Regions from separate parts of the Streptomyces sp. NPDC057694 genome, predicted to be linked through region 4. Evidence: riboswitches for the same ligand, from Rfam matches in the RefSeq annotation. Region 4 holds a riboswitch; each other region holds the start of a gene.

Region 1 (3,949 bases), on a different contig from region 4:
CAGGAAGTCGGAGAGCGTGCCGCCGGAGACCGGGGCCTCCACGCCGTCGTCCTGCGCGCCCTCGTCCGAGGCGGCCAGCTCCTGCTCGAACTCCAGGGCCACGGCGGCGAGTTCCTGAAGGTTCTCGATGCGGGTCTCGTCCTGCGGGTCGGTGGAGGCCTGGAGCTCGGCGAGGTACCCGGTGCGCTCGAGGACCGCCTCCAGGACCGTCGCCGGACCGGCGCCCGACTCGACGATCGTGCGCAGGTCCTCCATGAGCGTGTTGAACCGCTTCACCGCGTTCGTCGAGCGGGCCGCCATGCCGTACGCCTCGTCGACGCGGCGCAGCGCCTGCGGGAAGCTGATCTTCTCGCGCAGCGACAGCGCGTCGATCATCGCCTCGGCGCGGTCGCCGATGCCGCGCTTCGGCACGTTCAGGATCCGGCGCAGCGGGACCGAGTCCTCCGGGTTGGAGAGCACCCGCAGATAGGCCAGGACGTCCCTGACCTCCTTGCGCTCGTAGAAGCGGACGCCGCCGACGACCTTGTAGGGCAGTCCTACGCGGATGAAGATCTCTTCGAAGACACGGGACTGCGCGTTCGTCCGGTAGAAGACGGCGACGTCGCCGGCCCGGGCGTCGCCCGCGTCCGTGAGGCGGTCGATCTCGTCGGCGATGAACTGGGCCTCGTCGTGCTCGGTGTCCGCGACGTAGCCGGTGATCTGGGCGCCCGCTCCCGCGTTCGTCCACAGGTTCTTCGGGCGGCGCGACTCGTTGCGCTCGATGACCGCGTTGGCCGCGGAGAGGATCGTCTGCGTGGAGCGGTAGTTCTGCTCCAGCATGATCGTCGTCGCGTCCGCGTAGTCCTCCTCGAAGTCGAGGATGTTGCGGATCGTGGCGCCGCGGAAGGCGTAGATCGACTGGTCGGCGTCACCGACGACGCACAGCTCGGCCGGGTCGCTGTCGGCCGGGCCCACCAGCTCCTTGACCAGCGCGTACTGCGCGTGGTTGGTGTCCTGGTACTCGTCGACCATGACGTGGCGGAAGCGGCGGTGGTAGTGCTCCGCGACGTCGGGGAACGCACGCAGCAGGTTCACCGTCGTCATGATCAGGTCGTCGAAGTCCAGCGCGTTCGCCTCGCGGAGGCGGGACTGGTACATCGCGTAGGCCTGGGCGAGGGTCTTCTCGAAGCCGTCGGCCGCCGTGCTCGCGAAGTCCTCCTCGTCGATCAGCTCGTTCTTCAGGTTGCTGATCTTCGCGCTGAAGGACTTCGGCGGGAACTTCTTCGGGTCCAGGTCCAGGTCGCGGCAGACGAGCGCCATGAGGCGCTTGCTGTCGGCCGCGTCGTAGATCGAGAAGGAGGACGTGAAGCCCAGCTTCTTGCTCTCCCGGCGCAGGATGCGCACGCAGGCGCTGTGGAAGGTCGACACCCACATCGCGTTGGCCCGCGGGCCGACGAGGGCCTCGACGCGCTCCTTCATCTCGCCCGCGGCCTTGTTCGTGAACGTGATCGCGAGGATCTGGCCCGGGTGGACGCCGCGCTCGGCGAGCAGGTACGCGATGCGGTGCGTCAGGACGCGGGTCTTGCCGGAGCCGGCGCCCGCGACGATGAGCAGGGGCGAGCCGCCGTGGACGACGGCCGCCCGCTGATTCTCGTTCAACCCCTCCAGGAGGGATTCCGCGTCGACGGCCGGGCGCGGGGCGCCGTCCCGGTAGTACGCGTCCCTGGCCGGTGGCACGTCGAACTTCCCGCCGAACAGATCGTCCGGGATCGGCTCCGGCGCGCTGTCGTGGGCGGGGTCCTCGGGCGGCGGCGGGGGCTGCTCCGCGCCGCTCTGGAGGCTGGCCAGGAAACTGTCGTCAAAGAGGCTGCTCATCGCCGTACGAGTCTAGGCCGCCCCACTGACAGAGCGCCGCCGCCTTTGCGATACCGGGCCTCCGCCGCCGTGCGGGAGCGCGGACGCGGCGTGTTCCGCATGACGCAGATCACTCGCCGCTCCCCCGGCCGCGGATCATGCCGCCACATCGGCACACAGCCGGATAAACAGACCGAGAACCGATCAAGAAATGGACGCGCGGCACCCCTCGGGTCCCCCGACCGCAGCAAGGTCACGAAAATGTATCGGGCATATCGCACATCAACCTTCACAGCAGCAACACGAGTTGGCTACCGTGCTGCGCGGGCCGTCCGTCCCCCCGCCCGCGATCGTCGCGGCGAGCGGGCAGCCCCCGCTGAGTTCCGTACGCCGTGAGGCAGGGAACCGGGGACCCACCGACCTTGGGGTGAATCGGCTCGACGGCCCGGCAGTACCGGGCGGTGGAGCGTAGGGCGACCTTCCTGGCCCGAACCCGACAGCTAACCCGGTAGGCGGATGACGGAAGGAGTCGCCAGCCTTGGCGTCGCACCGCAAGCCGCGCAACCGGTCCCGACTCGCCGGCGGTCTTCGCACGACCCCCGCGATCGGCATCACCACCGCCGCCCTCACCTCTGTCGCCCTGCTCTCGCAGACGGCGCAGGCCGCTCCCGCGCAGCCGGACCGGCCGAGCCTGGAAGAGGTCCAGAAGAAGGTCGACACCCTGTACCGCCAGGCCGAGGTCGCCACGCAGAAGTACAACGCGGCCAAGGAGCAGACCACCGGCAAGAAGCAGCAGGTCGACCGGCTCCTCGACGACATCGCGCAGCGCACCGAGAAGATGAACAAGGCCCGCCAGGAACTGGGCCGGTACGCCGCCGAGCAGTACCGCTCGGGCGGGATGAGCGACACCGCGACGATGTTCCTCGCCGACAACCCCGAGGACTACTTCGCGCAGGACCAACTGCTCAGCCGGATGACGAACGAGCAGAAGAAGGCCGTCGACGACTTCCAGGACGAGCAGCGCAAGACGGCGAAGAAGCGCACCGAGGCGCAGGAGAACCTGCGCCAGCTCGCCGGTTCTCAGGAGGAGCTGCAGAGCTCCAAGGAAGCCGTGCAGACGAAGCTGTCCGACGCGCGGCAGCTGCTCTCCAAGCTGACCGCCGAGGAGAAGGCGCGGCTCGCGCGGATCGAGAAGGCCAAGGAGGAGGCGGCCCGGAAGAAGGCTGCCGAGCTGGCGCAGCAGCAGAAGGAGGCCGAGGCCGCCAAGCAGAAGGCGGCCGAGGAGAAGGCCGCCCAGGAGGGCGCGTCGGGCTCCGGCTCGACGGGGTCGTCATCGGGGTCGTCCGGTTCGTCGTCCGGCTACGCCGCCAAGGCCGCGCAGGCCCTCGCCTTCGCCAAGGCCCAGGAGGGCAAGCCGTACGTGTGGGGCGCCACGGGCCCCGACTCCTACGACTGCTCGGGCCTGACCCAGGCCGCCTGGAAGGCCGCCGGCATCACGCTGCCGCGCACCACCTGGGACCAGGTCGAGGTCGGCACGACGGTCTCGCTCTCCGACATCCAGCCCGGCGACCTGGTGTTCTTCTACGACGACATCAGCCACGTCGGCCTCTACCTCGGCGACGGGATGATGATCCACGCCCCGAAGCCGGGCGCGTACGTGCGCGAGGAGTCCATCTACTACGACGGCACCTCGTCGATCCACAGCGTGGTGCGCCCCGCCTGAGCGGAGCCCGGACCGTCTCAGGTCCAGAGCACCGCGATGAAGATGTTCGCGACGGTGAGCGCGCCGACCGTCGCGAACAGGCCCTTCTCGGCCTTCTCCTCGTCCCGCTTCACATACACGATGCCGAGGATGACGATCAGGATCGCGAGCTTCACGCCGATCTTGATGTTGTTGACAGTGTTGTCGTCGGCCTGATTGAGGCCGACGAGGGCGACACCGGTCACCAGCATGGTCAGGGCGCCGTGCAGCATCGCCTTGTTGAAGCGGGCGGTGCCCTTGCCCATCGCCGACATCTGCGTGAGGAAGCCGCCGAGCAGCGAGGCGATGCCGATGATGTGCAGGCCGACGAAGAGATGGATGAGTACGTCCATGGTTCCGGAGCCTAACGGGACG
Region 2 (3,949 bases), on a different contig from region 4:
CGTCCCCGTGACGATCGCCAAGGCCGACGGCAACCCCGTCAACGCCGCCTCCATGCTCGCGGTGCTGGGCCTGGGCGCCCAGGGCGGCGAGGAGATCGTGCTGGCCTCCGACGCCGAGGGCGCGGACGCCGCGCTCGACCGTCTGGCCAAGCTGGTCGCCGAGGGGCTCGAGGAGCTTCCCGAGACCGTCTGACCCCACAGCGTCTTTCGACGGAGCCGCGCGTTTCCCCCCGGAGCGCGCGGCTCCGTCGTTTTTTGTCTCGACGGCACTGTGCACCCTTTTACCGCTCGACGGAATTTCCGCACCCCGGAAAGCGCAGGGGAAATCAACGGCGCCGAATGCGGCACTAAAAAGGGCAGCGGAAAACAGGTCGCGACCCATTCCGCGAATTGTGTACTTCTTTGTATACGGTGCCCCTGTTAATGCTGGAGCCCCGCCGTGTTTACGGGATGTTGCGAAGTCCTCACACGCTCGCCCGCGCGCGGGACGCGCAGTCGGTGCGCCGCCGTCGCGCGCTCGGCGTGCTGGGCCGTCAGGACGCGGGCCCGCTCGGCGTCACCGCGGGCCACGGCGTCGACGATGGCACCGTGCTCGGACCAGGATTCGGCGGGCCGGCCCGGGGTCTCGACCGCGTACATCCATGCGATCTTGTGCCGCAGCTGGGTGAGCAGGGTGATCAGTCCGGGGCTGCCGGAGGCCTGCGCGAGCGTCTCGTGGAACCAGCTGCCCAGCGAGCGCAGGTCCTCGCTCTGCCCCCGCCTGGAGCGCTCCTGCCCCAGCCTGACCAGGCCGCGCAGCACTTTGAGGTGGGCTTCGGTGCGGCGCTGGGCCGCGCGGGCCGCACCCAGCGGTTCGAGCAGCATGCGGATCTCCAGGAGGTCGGCGGCCTCCTGCTCGGTGGGCTCGGCGACGCAGGCGCCCGCGTGCCGCCGCGTGACGACGAACCCTTCCGCCTCCAGGGTGCGCAGCGCCTCACGGACCGGGACGCGCGAGACACCGTAGCGCCGCGCGAGCAGCTCCTCGGTGAGCCTGCCGCCGCGCTCGTAGACACCCGCGACGATGTCGTCACGGATCGCCGTGCATACCGAGTGCGCGGGAATGCGCATGACCCGACCTCCGCCTTAATCCCCGCGAAACGCGGTCGATTGACGCCCGTACAAGCACGATTGACGTCCGGTCAGCGCGCTTGCCCAACGACTCTATTCCACCGCGCTTGAATTTCCGACGGCAGCCCGGAATCCAGGGATATTTTTTGGACACCGGCGGTCTGCTCAGGACAGGCAACGCGAAAGCCCCGGCTCGGCGAGCCGGGGCTTTCGGGCGATGCTGCGGGAGTGCGTCAGACGTTCACGCCGTGCGAGCGCAGGTACGCGACGGGGTCGATGTCCGAGCCGTAGTCGGGGCCGGTGCGGGCCTCGAAGTGGAGGTGCGGGCCCGTCGCGTTGCCGGTGGCGCCGGAGAGGGCTATCTGCTGGCCCGGGGTGACCGACTGGCCGACCGAGACTCCGATGGACGACAGGTGACCGTACTGGGTGTACGTACCGTCGTTCATCTTGATGACGATGTTGTTGCCGTAGGCGCCGCCCCAGCCGGCCTCGACGACGGTGCCGGAGCCCACGGCGTGGACCGCGGTGCCGCTGGCGGCGTGGAAGTCGATGCCCGTGTGGCTGCCGGAGGACCACAGGCCGCTGCTCGCCTTGTAGGCGGTGGAGACGTACGAGCCGGAGATGGGCGCCACGAAGGAGTTGAGGCGCTTGCGCTCGGCCTCACGGGCGGCGCGCTCCTTGGCCTCGCGCTCCTTCTTGGCCTTCTCCTCGGCCTTGCGCTTGGCCTCCTCGGCCCGCTTCTTGGCCTCGGCCTCCGCCTTCTCCTTGGCGGCGGCCGCGTCGGCGGCCTTCTTCTGGGCGGTGGCCTGGGCGTCGATCTGGTCGGCGAGGGAGTCGCCGATGGAGATGGCCTGCGTCAGGTTGTTCTGCTCTGGGGCCGCGGTGTCCGCGGCGAGCGCGGGGGCGGCGAGGCCTCCGACGACACCGGTCGTGGTGAGCGCGGCGACACTCGCGACCTGCGCGGTGGTACGCGTGATGCGGCTCGGACGACGGTGCTTCCCGGTGGCACGGGTGAACGCCATGAAGAGGCTGATCCTTTCCTTCCCTCTCGCCTACCGGGTTAGCTGACGGGTTCGGAGCAGGAAGGTCTCCTACGGGCCACTCCTTGCGGGAGGGGTCCGATTCACCCCAGGGACTGCGGTGGGTCCCCGGCTCCCCTGGCTCGCGCCATGGGGGACTCGGCGATGGCTGCCCGGTGACGCGGGCGCGGCACGGGTGCGGCGGACAGCCGGACCGACGCTAAGCGGGACATCTTTTAATCAACAAACGGATCCCGGCTTTTGTCGCGCATGCCACAGGGCAGACAGGCAACCTCCGCACCATTTCGGACATTTACGAAGCGTGGCGATCGCGTTTGCGTACGTGAGCGACATCACGGACACGACGGAGCCCCGGTGACCTCGCGGTCACCGGGGCTCCGAGGCGGTGCGGCTCGACGTGTCCCGATCAGCCGGAGACCACGGTCACTTCACCGATGCCGAGCGCCCTGACCGGCTCCTCGATCTGCGCGGCGTCGCCCACGAGGATCGTCACCAGGCGGTCCGCCGGGAAGGCGTTCACGACCGCCGCCGTGGCTTCCACGGTGCCCGTGTCGGCGAGCTGGCGGTACAGGCGGGCCTGGAAGTCGTCGGGCAGGTGCTGCTCGACCTGGTCGGCGAGGGTTCCCGCGACGTTCGCGGCGGTCTCGAACTTGAGGGGAGCCACCCCCACCAGGTTCTGCACGGCCGTGTCCCGTTCGGCGTCCGTCAGTCCCTCGGCGGCCAGCGTGCGCAGCACCTTCCACAGGTCGTCGAGCGCGGGACCGGTGTTCGGGGTGTCCACGGAACCGCTGATGGCGAGCATCGCGGCGCCCGTCCCGTCCGGCGCCGAGCGCAGCACCTGCGCGAAGGACCGCACCCCGTAGGTGTAGCCCTTCTCCTCGCGCAGGACGCGGTCCAGGCGCGAGGTGAGGGTGCCGCCCAGGCAGTACGTGCCGAGGATCTGCGCAGCCCACACCCGGTCGTGCTTGTCGGGTCCGATGCGGCCGATCAGCAATTGCGTCTGCACCGCGCCCGGACGGTCCACGATGACGACGCGGCCGGTGTCGTCGGCCGTGACGGGCGGGACGGGACGCGCCTCCGCGGTGTTCCCGGTCCAGGCGCCGAGCGTGTCGGCGAGCAGGCCGTCGAGGTCGACGCCCGTGAGGTCACCGACCACCACGGCGGTGGCGGTGGCCGGGCGTACGTGCTTCTCGTAGAAGGCGCGCACGGCCGCCGCGTCGATGGCGGCGACGGTCTCCTCGGTGCCCTGGCGCGGGCGCGACATGCGCGCGTCGGCCGGGAAGAGCTGCTTGGAGAGTTCCTTGGCGGCGCGGCGGGCCGGGCTGGCGCTCTCGTGCGGGATCTCGTCGAGCCGGTTGGCCACCAGGCGCTCGATCTCGCTGTCGGCGAAGGCGGGCGCCCTCAGGGCGTCGGCCAGCAGGGCGAGCCCCTTGGAGAGCCGGGAGACCGGCACTTCGACGGAGACCCGGACGCCCGGGTGGTCGGCGTGCGCGTCCATCGTGGCGCCGCAGCGCTCCAGTTCGGCCGCGAACTCCTCGGCGGAGTGCTTGTCGGTGCCCTCGTTGAAGGCCCGCGCCATGATCGTGGCGACCCCGTCGAGCCCCTTGGGCTCGGCCTCCAGGGGCGCCTCCAGGTTGACCTCCACGGCGACGACCTGCTGGCCGGGGCGGTGGCAGTGCAGAACGGTGAGGCCGTTGTCGAGCGCGCCGCGCTGCGGGGCGGGGAACGCCCACGGCCTGGCCTCGCCGGGCTGCGGCTGCGGGTGGAAGTCCATGCTCGCGAGCTGCTCGGTCACTGGCCCG
Region 3 (3,949 bases), on a different contig from region 4:
GTCGGCAATGGCCCGCACATGCATGTTGTACGTGGCGATCTTGCCGCGCAGATGCTTGAGGACGGCGACGTCACGGGTGTCGAAGCCGGTGGCGACCATGACGGTGCCCGCGGCCCCGCTGAGCCGGGCCACGGCCTTCTCGAAGCGCTCGGCCACGTCGTCCGGGTCGGTGCCGGGCCGGATGATGTCGTTGCCGCCGGCGACGAAGGTCACCAGGTCCGGGGCGAGCTCGACGGCGCGCGGGATCTGGTCCTCGACGACCTGGTCGAGGAGCTTGCCGCGCACGGCGAGGTTCGCGTACTGGAAGGTGTCCTCGGGGGCCCGGTCGTCCAGGAGGACGGCGAGCCGGTCGGCCCAGCCGACGAAGGTCCCGTCGGGGCCGGGATCCCCGACGCCCTCGGTGAAGCTGTCCCCCACCGCGGCGTACGAGCGGATCAGGCCGCCGCCGTGCGTGTCCGTCGTCTCGGCCGGGTCCGCTGCGTCCGTGAGTGCTCTCGATTCGTTTGCCACGACCACACATCTTTCACCCCGAGGTGTGACCTACGCGACCGTAACCAGGGGTTGACGAGTGGTGACAAAACACACCCGGCCCCCAGGGAATATCTGGGAGCCGGGTGTGACGCGTGTGTCGCGTGAGATGTGCCGCAGGTCAGAGGGTGACGCCGTGGCTGCGCAGGTAGGCGACCGGGTCGACGTCCGAGCCGTAGCTCGCGGTCGTGCGGATCTCGAAGTGCAGGTGCGGTCCGGTGACGTTGCCGGTCGCGCCGGAGAGCCCGATCTGCTGACCTGCCGTGACCGTCTGGCCCGCGGAGACGCCGACCGAGGACAGGTGGGCGTACTGGGAGTAGTAGCCGTCGGCGTTCTTGATGACGATCTGGTTGCCGTACGCGCCGCCGTCGCCCGCCGAGACGACGGTGCCGTTGCTGACGGCCTTGACCGAGGTGCCGGTGGAGACGATGAAGTCGGTGCCGGTGTGGTAGCCGCTGGACCACATGGCGCCGGACGAGTGGTACTGGGTGCCGATGGACCCCTCGACCGGCTTCACGTAGCCGCTGCCCGAGGTGTCGCTCGCCTGGGTGGCCGTGGTGGACGTACCGCTCGCGCCGCCGACGGTGAGCTTGGTGCCGGGCGTGATCAGGGACGCGTTGGCGCCGATGACGCTCTTGTTGTCCTGGTAGAGCTGCTTCCAGCCGCCGTCGACGCCCTGGCTCTGGGCGATCTTCGCCAGGGTGTCGCCGGACTTCACGGTGTACGTGGTGGTGCCGGAGTCGGCGGCCTGCGCTCCGGTGGCGCCGATGAGGGGCAGCGCGAGCGCGGCTCCTCCGACGGTGGCGAGGGCGGCGGCGCGGGTGGCGCGGCGGGTCTTCGGACGGCGGTGCTTCGCCTGTGCGGACATGACGCTTTTCCTCTCCGTCGCCTGCGAGGTGAGCTGTCGGGTTCGGACTGGAGATGTCCGGCCGGATCCCGGGAAGGAGACCGGCTGCACCCCGAGCCACGTCGGGAAATCCCTCGGCGGCGTACTGCCTGTGGGTCCCCCGCTCCTGCCGTCACGGGTCGTTGTGGGAATTCCGGGCGGCGGCAGGATTAGGCGTTCCGTCCGGTGTGATGGGTGACCGTAAGGCAGCGGAACCGGCCGCGACAAACATCGAATTCGAATTCCGGGGCTTTCATTGATCATCTGAGAGATTTCTGTGTGACCCTCTGTCGCCTCTTCTCCTTTACCAGCGCCATACCTGCGGGAATTCCGTCGTCCGGCCGCCACGAGAACAACCACGCACCGTCACCTCTATGAGCCCGCTCACGCGGACGTCCACAATCCCCGCTCACTTAGGGACAGTTGACCCAGAACTGGACATAACAGACGGATGGTTGCCTGCGGAATCCATGTCGTATCGTCAGGTGCAGGCCCACCGGCGAGCGGCGCCGGAGCGCCCGAATTCGGAGGAGCCCCCGTGACGCAGCACGCCCCGTCCACCGAGCCCGAGCTGACCGCAGTGCGCAACTTCCGCGACGTGGGCGGCCTGCCGACCGTGGACGGCGGGCGGGTGCGGCCCGGCGTGCTCTTCCGCAGCGGTCACCTCGCGCACGCCACCGCCGAGGACGCGACGTTCCTGTCCTCCCTCGGCCTGCACACCGTCTTCGACTTCCGCAACGCGGCGGACCAGAAGCTGGAGGGCGCCGATGTCGAGCTGCCCGGCGTGCGCAATGTGAATCTGCCACTGTCCGACCCGGCCGACGGCGCCGAGTTCTGGAAGATGGTCCGCGACGGCGACCTCGACCAGCTGCGCGCCCTGCTCTCCGACGGGCGAGGGGCGCAGCGCATGATCACCTCGTACCGGTCCATCATCGGCGACCGCACCGGCGAGCACAGCCGGGTGCTGCACGCGATGGCCGAGGACAGCACGCCCGCCCTGATGCACTGCGCGGCAGGCAAGGACCGCGCGGGGCTGTCGATCGCCGTGACGCTGCTCGCGGTCGGCGTCGAGCGGGACGCCATCGAAGCGGACTACCTGAAGTCGAACGAGAAGCACCGCCGCTACAAGGTCCGCCGGGGCAGCGGGTCGGGCGACGCCTACTCCCCCGAGATCATGGAGCTGCTCTCACCGCTCTTCGACGCCCGCGCCGAGTACCTCCACGCGGCCTTCGACACCATCGAGCAGACGTGGGGCACCACCGACCGCTACTTCGCGGAGGGCCTGAAGCTCAGCGAGGCCGACCGCGACCGGCTGCGCGAGCGGCTCGTGGACTGATCCGCCCGGAGCCCGGAGCGGGGTCGCCTCAGCGGTTCCCGCCCAGCGTGAACAGCAGGTAGACGAACGCGGCGAAGGCGTGTCCCACGAATACGTAGATCACGATCCGCACCCAGAGACCGCGCGGCAGCTTGTCCTCGATGTCGCGGCCACCGGGCCGCTGTGCGTCGCTCATGACATGCCTCCCAGGCACAGTGCGGTGGTCGGGCTCTGCAGCAGGGTGTGGACGAAGAGCAGCTCGGCCCCGCCGCTGTCCGCGGCCGCGATGCGGTGCGGGGTGAGCGAGTCGAAGTGGGCGCTGTCGCCCGGCCCGAGCCGGTGGGCGGTGTCCCCCAGGCGCAGCCGCAGCCGCCCTTCGAGCACGTAGAGCCATTCCTCGCCGGGGTGGACGCGCACGATGTCGCCCTGGGCGCCGTACGGGACCCGCACGCGCAGCGCCTGCATCCCGCGGCCGGAGGCGCCGGCCTGGACATAGGTCCAGCCGCCCGCCTCGGTCGCCTCCATGGATCCGGCGCGCACGACGGAGTCGCGATCGGCGGGGGCCTCGCCCAGCAGTTCGGAGACCGTCGTACCGTAGGTGCGGGCGAGTGCGAGCAGCATCGGCAGCGAAGGCTGGCGCTGTCCGGTCTCCAGCCGGGAGAGGTGGGCCGGCGACAGGCCGGCCGTGCGGGCCGCGGCCTCCAGGGTGAGGGAGGCGCGGCGGCGCAGAGCGCGCAGCTGGGGCGCGACGGCAGGCAGCTCCGGGGGCTCCGGAGGCTCCTCGGGGACGGCAGGGCTCATACCGTCGATTCAGCCAGAGCCCTGCCCGAGAGGCAAATTTATTGCCCCAGAGGCAAACAGTCCGGGAGTCCCCGTCGCCTGGTCCGGGAACCCCCGTCAGCGGATGGCGACCGCCTGCTTCACCAGAGTCTTCCCGAAGTCCCACATCAGCCCGCCGCCGCCGTGCGCGTCGTCCATGACGGCGGTGAACGCCTCGACGAACCGGTCGACGTCCGCCTCGTCGAGGACGAGCGGCGGGATCAGCTTGATGACTTCGAGGTGGTCCCCGGAGACCTGGGTGAGGATCCGGTGCTTCTGCAGCAGCGGCACCACGACCATCTGCGCGAACAGGCCCTTGCGCGCGGCCTGCAACATGGTCCAGCGGCTGCGCAGCTTCAGCGACTTGGGCCTGCCGAACTCGATCCCGATCATCAGGCCGC
Region 4 (3,949 bases):
GGCCGGGCCGGCGCCGACTTCGTCGTACGGGAGCGGGAGCTGCTCGAGGCGCTGTGGGAGCGGCGCGCCGCCGCCCGGCCCGCCCTCGCGTACGGCTCACGGTCCGCGGCCCCGATGTGGCGCCCGCCGGTGTACGCGGGCCCGCCGATGACGCACGGCCCCGCGTACAACCCGTACCGGTATTAGCTGCGCACCCTAGGCCGACGCCTCGGTCAGCCGCGCCAGCTCGGCCTCCGTCAGCTCCAGCTCGGCGACGGCCATCAGCGCCGGCAGCTGCGCGGCGGTGCGCGCGGAGGCGATCGGGGCGGTGACGGTGGGCCGGGAGGCGAGCCAGGCGAGGGCGACGGTGGCGACCTCGGCGTTGTGCGCCTGCGCGACCTCGTCGAGCGCCACGAGGACCTTCTGGCCGCGCTCGGTCTCCAGATGGGGGCCGGCCTTGTCGGCGCGGACGCTGTCGACGCTCACGCCGGACCGGTACTTGCCGGTGAGGAAGCCGGAGGCCAGCGACCAGTACGGGGCGGCGCCCAGGCCCGCGCGGGAGGCGATGTCCTGGCGGGCGCCCTCGTAGGTGTCGCGCGAGACGAGGTTGTAGTGCGGCTGGATGGCCACGTAACGGGCCAGGCCCTCGCGGTCGGAGAAGTCCAGCGACTCCTGGAGCCGCTCCGGCGAGATGTTGGAGACGGCGATGTGCCGCACCTTGCCCGCCTTCACCAGCTCGTCGAGCGCGCCGATGATCTCGTCGACCGGGATCGTCTCGTCGTCGTCGAAGTGCGTGTAGTAGAGGTCGATGTAGTCGGTGTCGAGGCGGCGCAGCGAGGCGTCGGCGGCGGCCTTGATGTTGTCGCCGCGCAGGCCGGGGAAGTCGGGGTGGCGGCCGACCTTGGTGGCGATGACGACGTCGTCGCGCCGGCCGCGCGCCTTGGCCCACCGGCCGATGAGGGTCTCGGACTCACCGCCCTTGTTGCCCGGCGCCCAGGACGAGTACGAGTCGGCGGTGTCGATGAAGTTGCCGCCGCCCGCGACATAGGCGTCGAGCACCTCGAAGCTGGCGGCCTCGTCGGCGGTGAAGCCGAAGACGTTGCCGCCGAGGCAGAGCGGGAAGACGTCGAGGCCGGAGGAGCCGAGGGGGCGAAGTACGGAAGAAGTCATGCTCCAGTCCAACACCCTTCCGGAGCATGGAATTCCGTGGGGACGGCGGTACGCGTCTCAAGGGCAGGCAAAACCGGCAGCCCTGGCGTCGGGGGGTTGCCGCCAGGACCGCCGGAGTTCTCGGAGAAGGCCCCTCAGGGCGTCAGGCCCCGCTCGCGCAGCCAGGCGGCCGGGTCGATGCCGGTGGCGTCCCCGCCGGGGTGGACCTCCAGGTGGAGGTGGGGGCCTGTGACGTTGCCGGTGGCGCCGACACGGCCGATGACATCGCCGGTGGTGACCTTCTGGCCGGCGCTGACATTGATCGACGACTGGTGGCAGAACCACAGCTCGGTGCCGTCGTCGAGGGTGATGACCGTGCGGTAGCCGTACGCGCCCGCCCAGCCGGCCTCGGTGACGGTGCCGGAGTGGACGGCGTAGATCGGGGTACCTGTGGAAGCGGCGAAGTCCAGGCCCGTGTGATAGCCGGAGGACCACATGGCGCCGGGCTGCCCGAAGGTGCCGGTGATCGTGTAGGAGGCGACGGGGAGCTTGAAGCTCTTGGCCAGCTTGGCGAGGCGCTCGGCCTCGGCCTTCTTCTTGGCCTCTTCCTCCGCCTTCTTCTTGGCGGCGGCCTCCTTCTTGTCGGCCGCCTCCTTCTTCGCGACGGCCTCGTCGGCGGCCTTCTTGGCGGCGGCCTCCTCGGCCTCCTTCTTCGCGGCGGCGTCGGCGGCGTCCTGCTGGGTCTCGGCCTGGGCCAGGATCCGGGTGCGCAGCGCCTCGCCCGCGTCCGACGTGCCGTTGCCGACCGTGGTGAGCGGGGTGGCGGCGGCGCCGGAGTCGGAGCTGTCGGAGCCGTCGGATATGAGCGCGCCGACGCCGGGCAGCGACTTGGCCGCGGGCAGCGAGTCCTTCACGGCCGAGAGGTCCGGCATGGAGATGTGGACGGCGGGCTTGCCGCCCTGCGCGGTGGCGATGCCGCCCGCGCCGACGGCGGCGATCACGCCGACGCCGAGAACGGTGGAGCTGCGTGCGAGGCCGCCGCGCTGGCGGGCCACGCGGTGCCTGCCGCGGACGGGGCGGACGGACTCCTCGGTGGGGTTCCACTCCTCCCAGCTCTCCGGCTGGGGGCCGAACGCGTCGTTCGACGGATCCTTCAATGAGGAGAACTCGGGGGCAGGCCGGTTCGACGCCACGGGGGCGCTCTCCTTTCCTTCCTTCTCGCCTACCGGGTTAGCTGACGGGTTCGGAGCAGGAAGGTCTCCTACGAGCACCAAAAGATGCCCGATTCACCCCAAGTTGGTGGTTCCCCGGCTCCCTTGCGGGATTAAGCGCGTGCGCGCGGAGCCATCGCTGGTGACGGCTGGGACGACCGCGCTGCGTTATCGAACGTTAATAGACAGCCGACAGTAATTCCAAGCTCTTCCTACTGATCGTTCACGTCCTGGCCCGGGATTTAACGGGTCAAGGCCGGGCGGAACGGGTCGACTTGACCGACGGTGTGAACCGGCCACGTTTCTGACGGTTCGTCAATTGTTATCCGCGGCATCTGCGGAGAGTCACGGCCGCCGTACGGCGAGGAGCGCCATGTCGTCCGTCGCGCCGCCCCCGGTGTGCGCGCGCACCTCGGCGGCGAGGGAGAGGAGGAGTTCCTCGGGCCCGGGGAAGATCCGCCCCGACAGCCGGGCCGCCGGATCGTAGAAGACGCCCGCGGCGTCCCGCGCCTCGGAGAGCCCGTCGGTGTAGAGCAGCAGCGTCGCCCCCGCCGGGAACTCGGCCTCGGCGACCCGGTCCGGCCAGGACCCCAGCTCCCCCATCCCGAGCGGCAGCGCCCCCACGCCGTCGACGATCGGGATCATGTGTACGGTGCCGTCGTCGAGCAGCAGGATCGGCTCGGGGTGGCCGCGGTTGACGACGCGGACGCGGGAGTCGCCGTGCGGGATCTCGGCGAGCACCGCGGTGGTGAAGCCCTCGAAGTCGTCGATGCCGTCGCGCCGGGTGCCCTCGCGGGCCAGGGCCCGCTCCAGGCGCAGGGCGACCGCCTCCAGGCTGCCCTCCTGCTCGGCGGCCTCCCGGAACGCCCCGATGACGACGGCGACGGCGGAGACCGCGCCCATGCCCTTGCCCCGGACGTCACCGACGACGATGCGCACCCCGTGCGGGGTGTCCTGGACGGCGTACAGGTCACCGCCGATGAAGGCGCCGGCCTGCGCGGCCTCGTAGCGCGCGGCGATGGCGAGGCCGCCGATCCGGTCGGCCGGTTCGGGCAGGACGGCGAACTGGGCGGCCTGCGCGATCCGCCGGGCGGAGTCCAGCTGTTCGTTGCTGCGCCGCACGATCTGGTTGATGAAGCAGGCGAGCACGCAGACGGTCGCCACGGTGGCCATCTCGGTGACGATGTCGGTGCCGACCCGCTGGGTGTATCTGAAGTGCACGACGAGGATGGCGAGGATCGACCCGAGCCCGGCCAGGATCGTGCTGCGCAGCGGGAAGAACGGGGCGGCGACCAGGGGCGCCGCGCTGAACAGCGGAGCCCCGGAGAAGCCGGAGGGCGTGACGTACTCGTAGCAGGCGCCGCCCACGATCAGCAGAACCGGCAGCACGCGCAGGAACCACCGGGTGCCGACGCTGTCCGCCACCGATCTGTGCCGCCCTCCGCGCTTCCCCACCGTTCGTCTCCTGCCACGTCCGCGCCCGGTTTCCGGCGTCTCGTCAAGGGTTCCCGCGGAGCGCGGCGGAGGCGACCTGGTGTGGGCCGTACGGGTGGCGGACGCGCAAAAGAACCGAGGCCGGAATCTCGATGAGATTCCGGCCTCGGCCTTCA

Evidence for each region. Region 4 has a riboswitch for cyclic di-AMP ahead of ACFVDP_RS17810 (M23 family metallopeptidase). Riboswitches for the same ligand answer to the same signal wherever they lie in the genome.
Region 1: another riboswitch for cyclic di-AMP. It lies ahead of ACFVDP_RS11385 (NlpC/P60 family protein); the one in region 4 lies ahead of ACFVDP_RS17810 (M23 family metallopeptidase).
Region 2: another riboswitch for cyclic di-AMP. It lies ahead of ACFVDP_RS25025 (M23 family metallopeptidase); the one in region 4 lies ahead of ACFVDP_RS17810 (M23 family metallopeptidase).
Region 3: another riboswitch for cyclic di-AMP. It lies ahead of ACFVDP_RS05985 (peptidoglycan DD-metalloendopeptidase family protein); the one in region 4 lies ahead of ACFVDP_RS17810 (M23 family metallopeptidase).

Annotation. Positions count from the first base shown of each region.
Region 1 covers NZ_JBHVIX010000003.1:336,934-340,882, reverse strand. Annotated here, with positions in the region: gene pcrA (DNA helicase PcrA) at 1-1,854, opposite strand, end outside; cyclic di-AMP (ydaO/yuaA leader) riboswitch at 2,198-2,364, shown strand; gene ACFVDP_RS11385 (NlpC/P60 family protein) at 2,372-3,556, shown strand; gene ACFVDP_RS11380 (hypothetical protein) at 3,574-3,927, opposite strand.
Region 2 covers NZ_JBHVIX010000012.1:129,304-133,252, forward strand. Annotated here, with positions in the region: gene ACFVDP_RS25015 (HPr family phosphocarrier protein) at 1-193, shown strand, start outside; gene ACFVDP_RS25020 (GntR family transcriptional regulator) at 421-1,107, opposite strand; gene ACFVDP_RS25025 (M23 family metallopeptidase) at 1,341-2,129, opposite strand; cyclic di-AMP (ydaO/yuaA leader) riboswitch at 2,142-2,301, opposite strand; gene ACFVDP_RS25030 (M16 family metallopeptidase) at 2,554-3,921, opposite strand; gene ACFVDP_RS25035 (M16 family metallopeptidase) at 3,939-3,949, opposite strand, start outside.
Region 3 covers NZ_JBHVIX010000001.1:1,308,124-1,312,072, forward strand. Annotated here, with positions in the region: gene ACFVDP_RS05980 (SGNH/GDSL hydrolase family protein) at 1-438, opposite strand, end outside; gene ACFVDP_RS05985 (peptidoglycan DD-metalloendopeptidase family protein) at 650-1,396, opposite strand; cyclic di-AMP (ydaO/yuaA leader) riboswitch at 1,402-1,601, opposite strand; gene ACFVDP_RS05990 (tyrosine-protein phosphatase) at 1,953-2,750, shown strand; gene ACFVDP_RS05995 (DUF6126 family protein) at 2,779-2,925, opposite strand; gene ACFVDP_RS06000 (helix-turn-helix domain-containing protein) at 2,922-3,530, opposite strand; gene ACFVDP_RS06005 (aspartate aminotransferase family protein) at 3,627-3,949, opposite strand, start outside.
Region 4 covers NZ_JBHVIX010000006.1:330,048-333,996, reverse strand. Annotated here, with positions in the region: gene ACFVDP_RS17820 (PrsW family intramembrane metalloprotease) at 1-186, shown strand, start outside; gene ACFVDP_RS17815 (aldo/keto reductase) at 196-1,149, opposite strand; gene ACFVDP_RS17810 (M23 family metallopeptidase) at 1,284-2,321, opposite strand; cyclic di-AMP (ydaO/yuaA leader) riboswitch at 2,333-2,469, opposite strand; gene ACFVDP_RS17805 (PP2C family protein-serine/threonine phosphatase) at 2,685-3,794, opposite strand.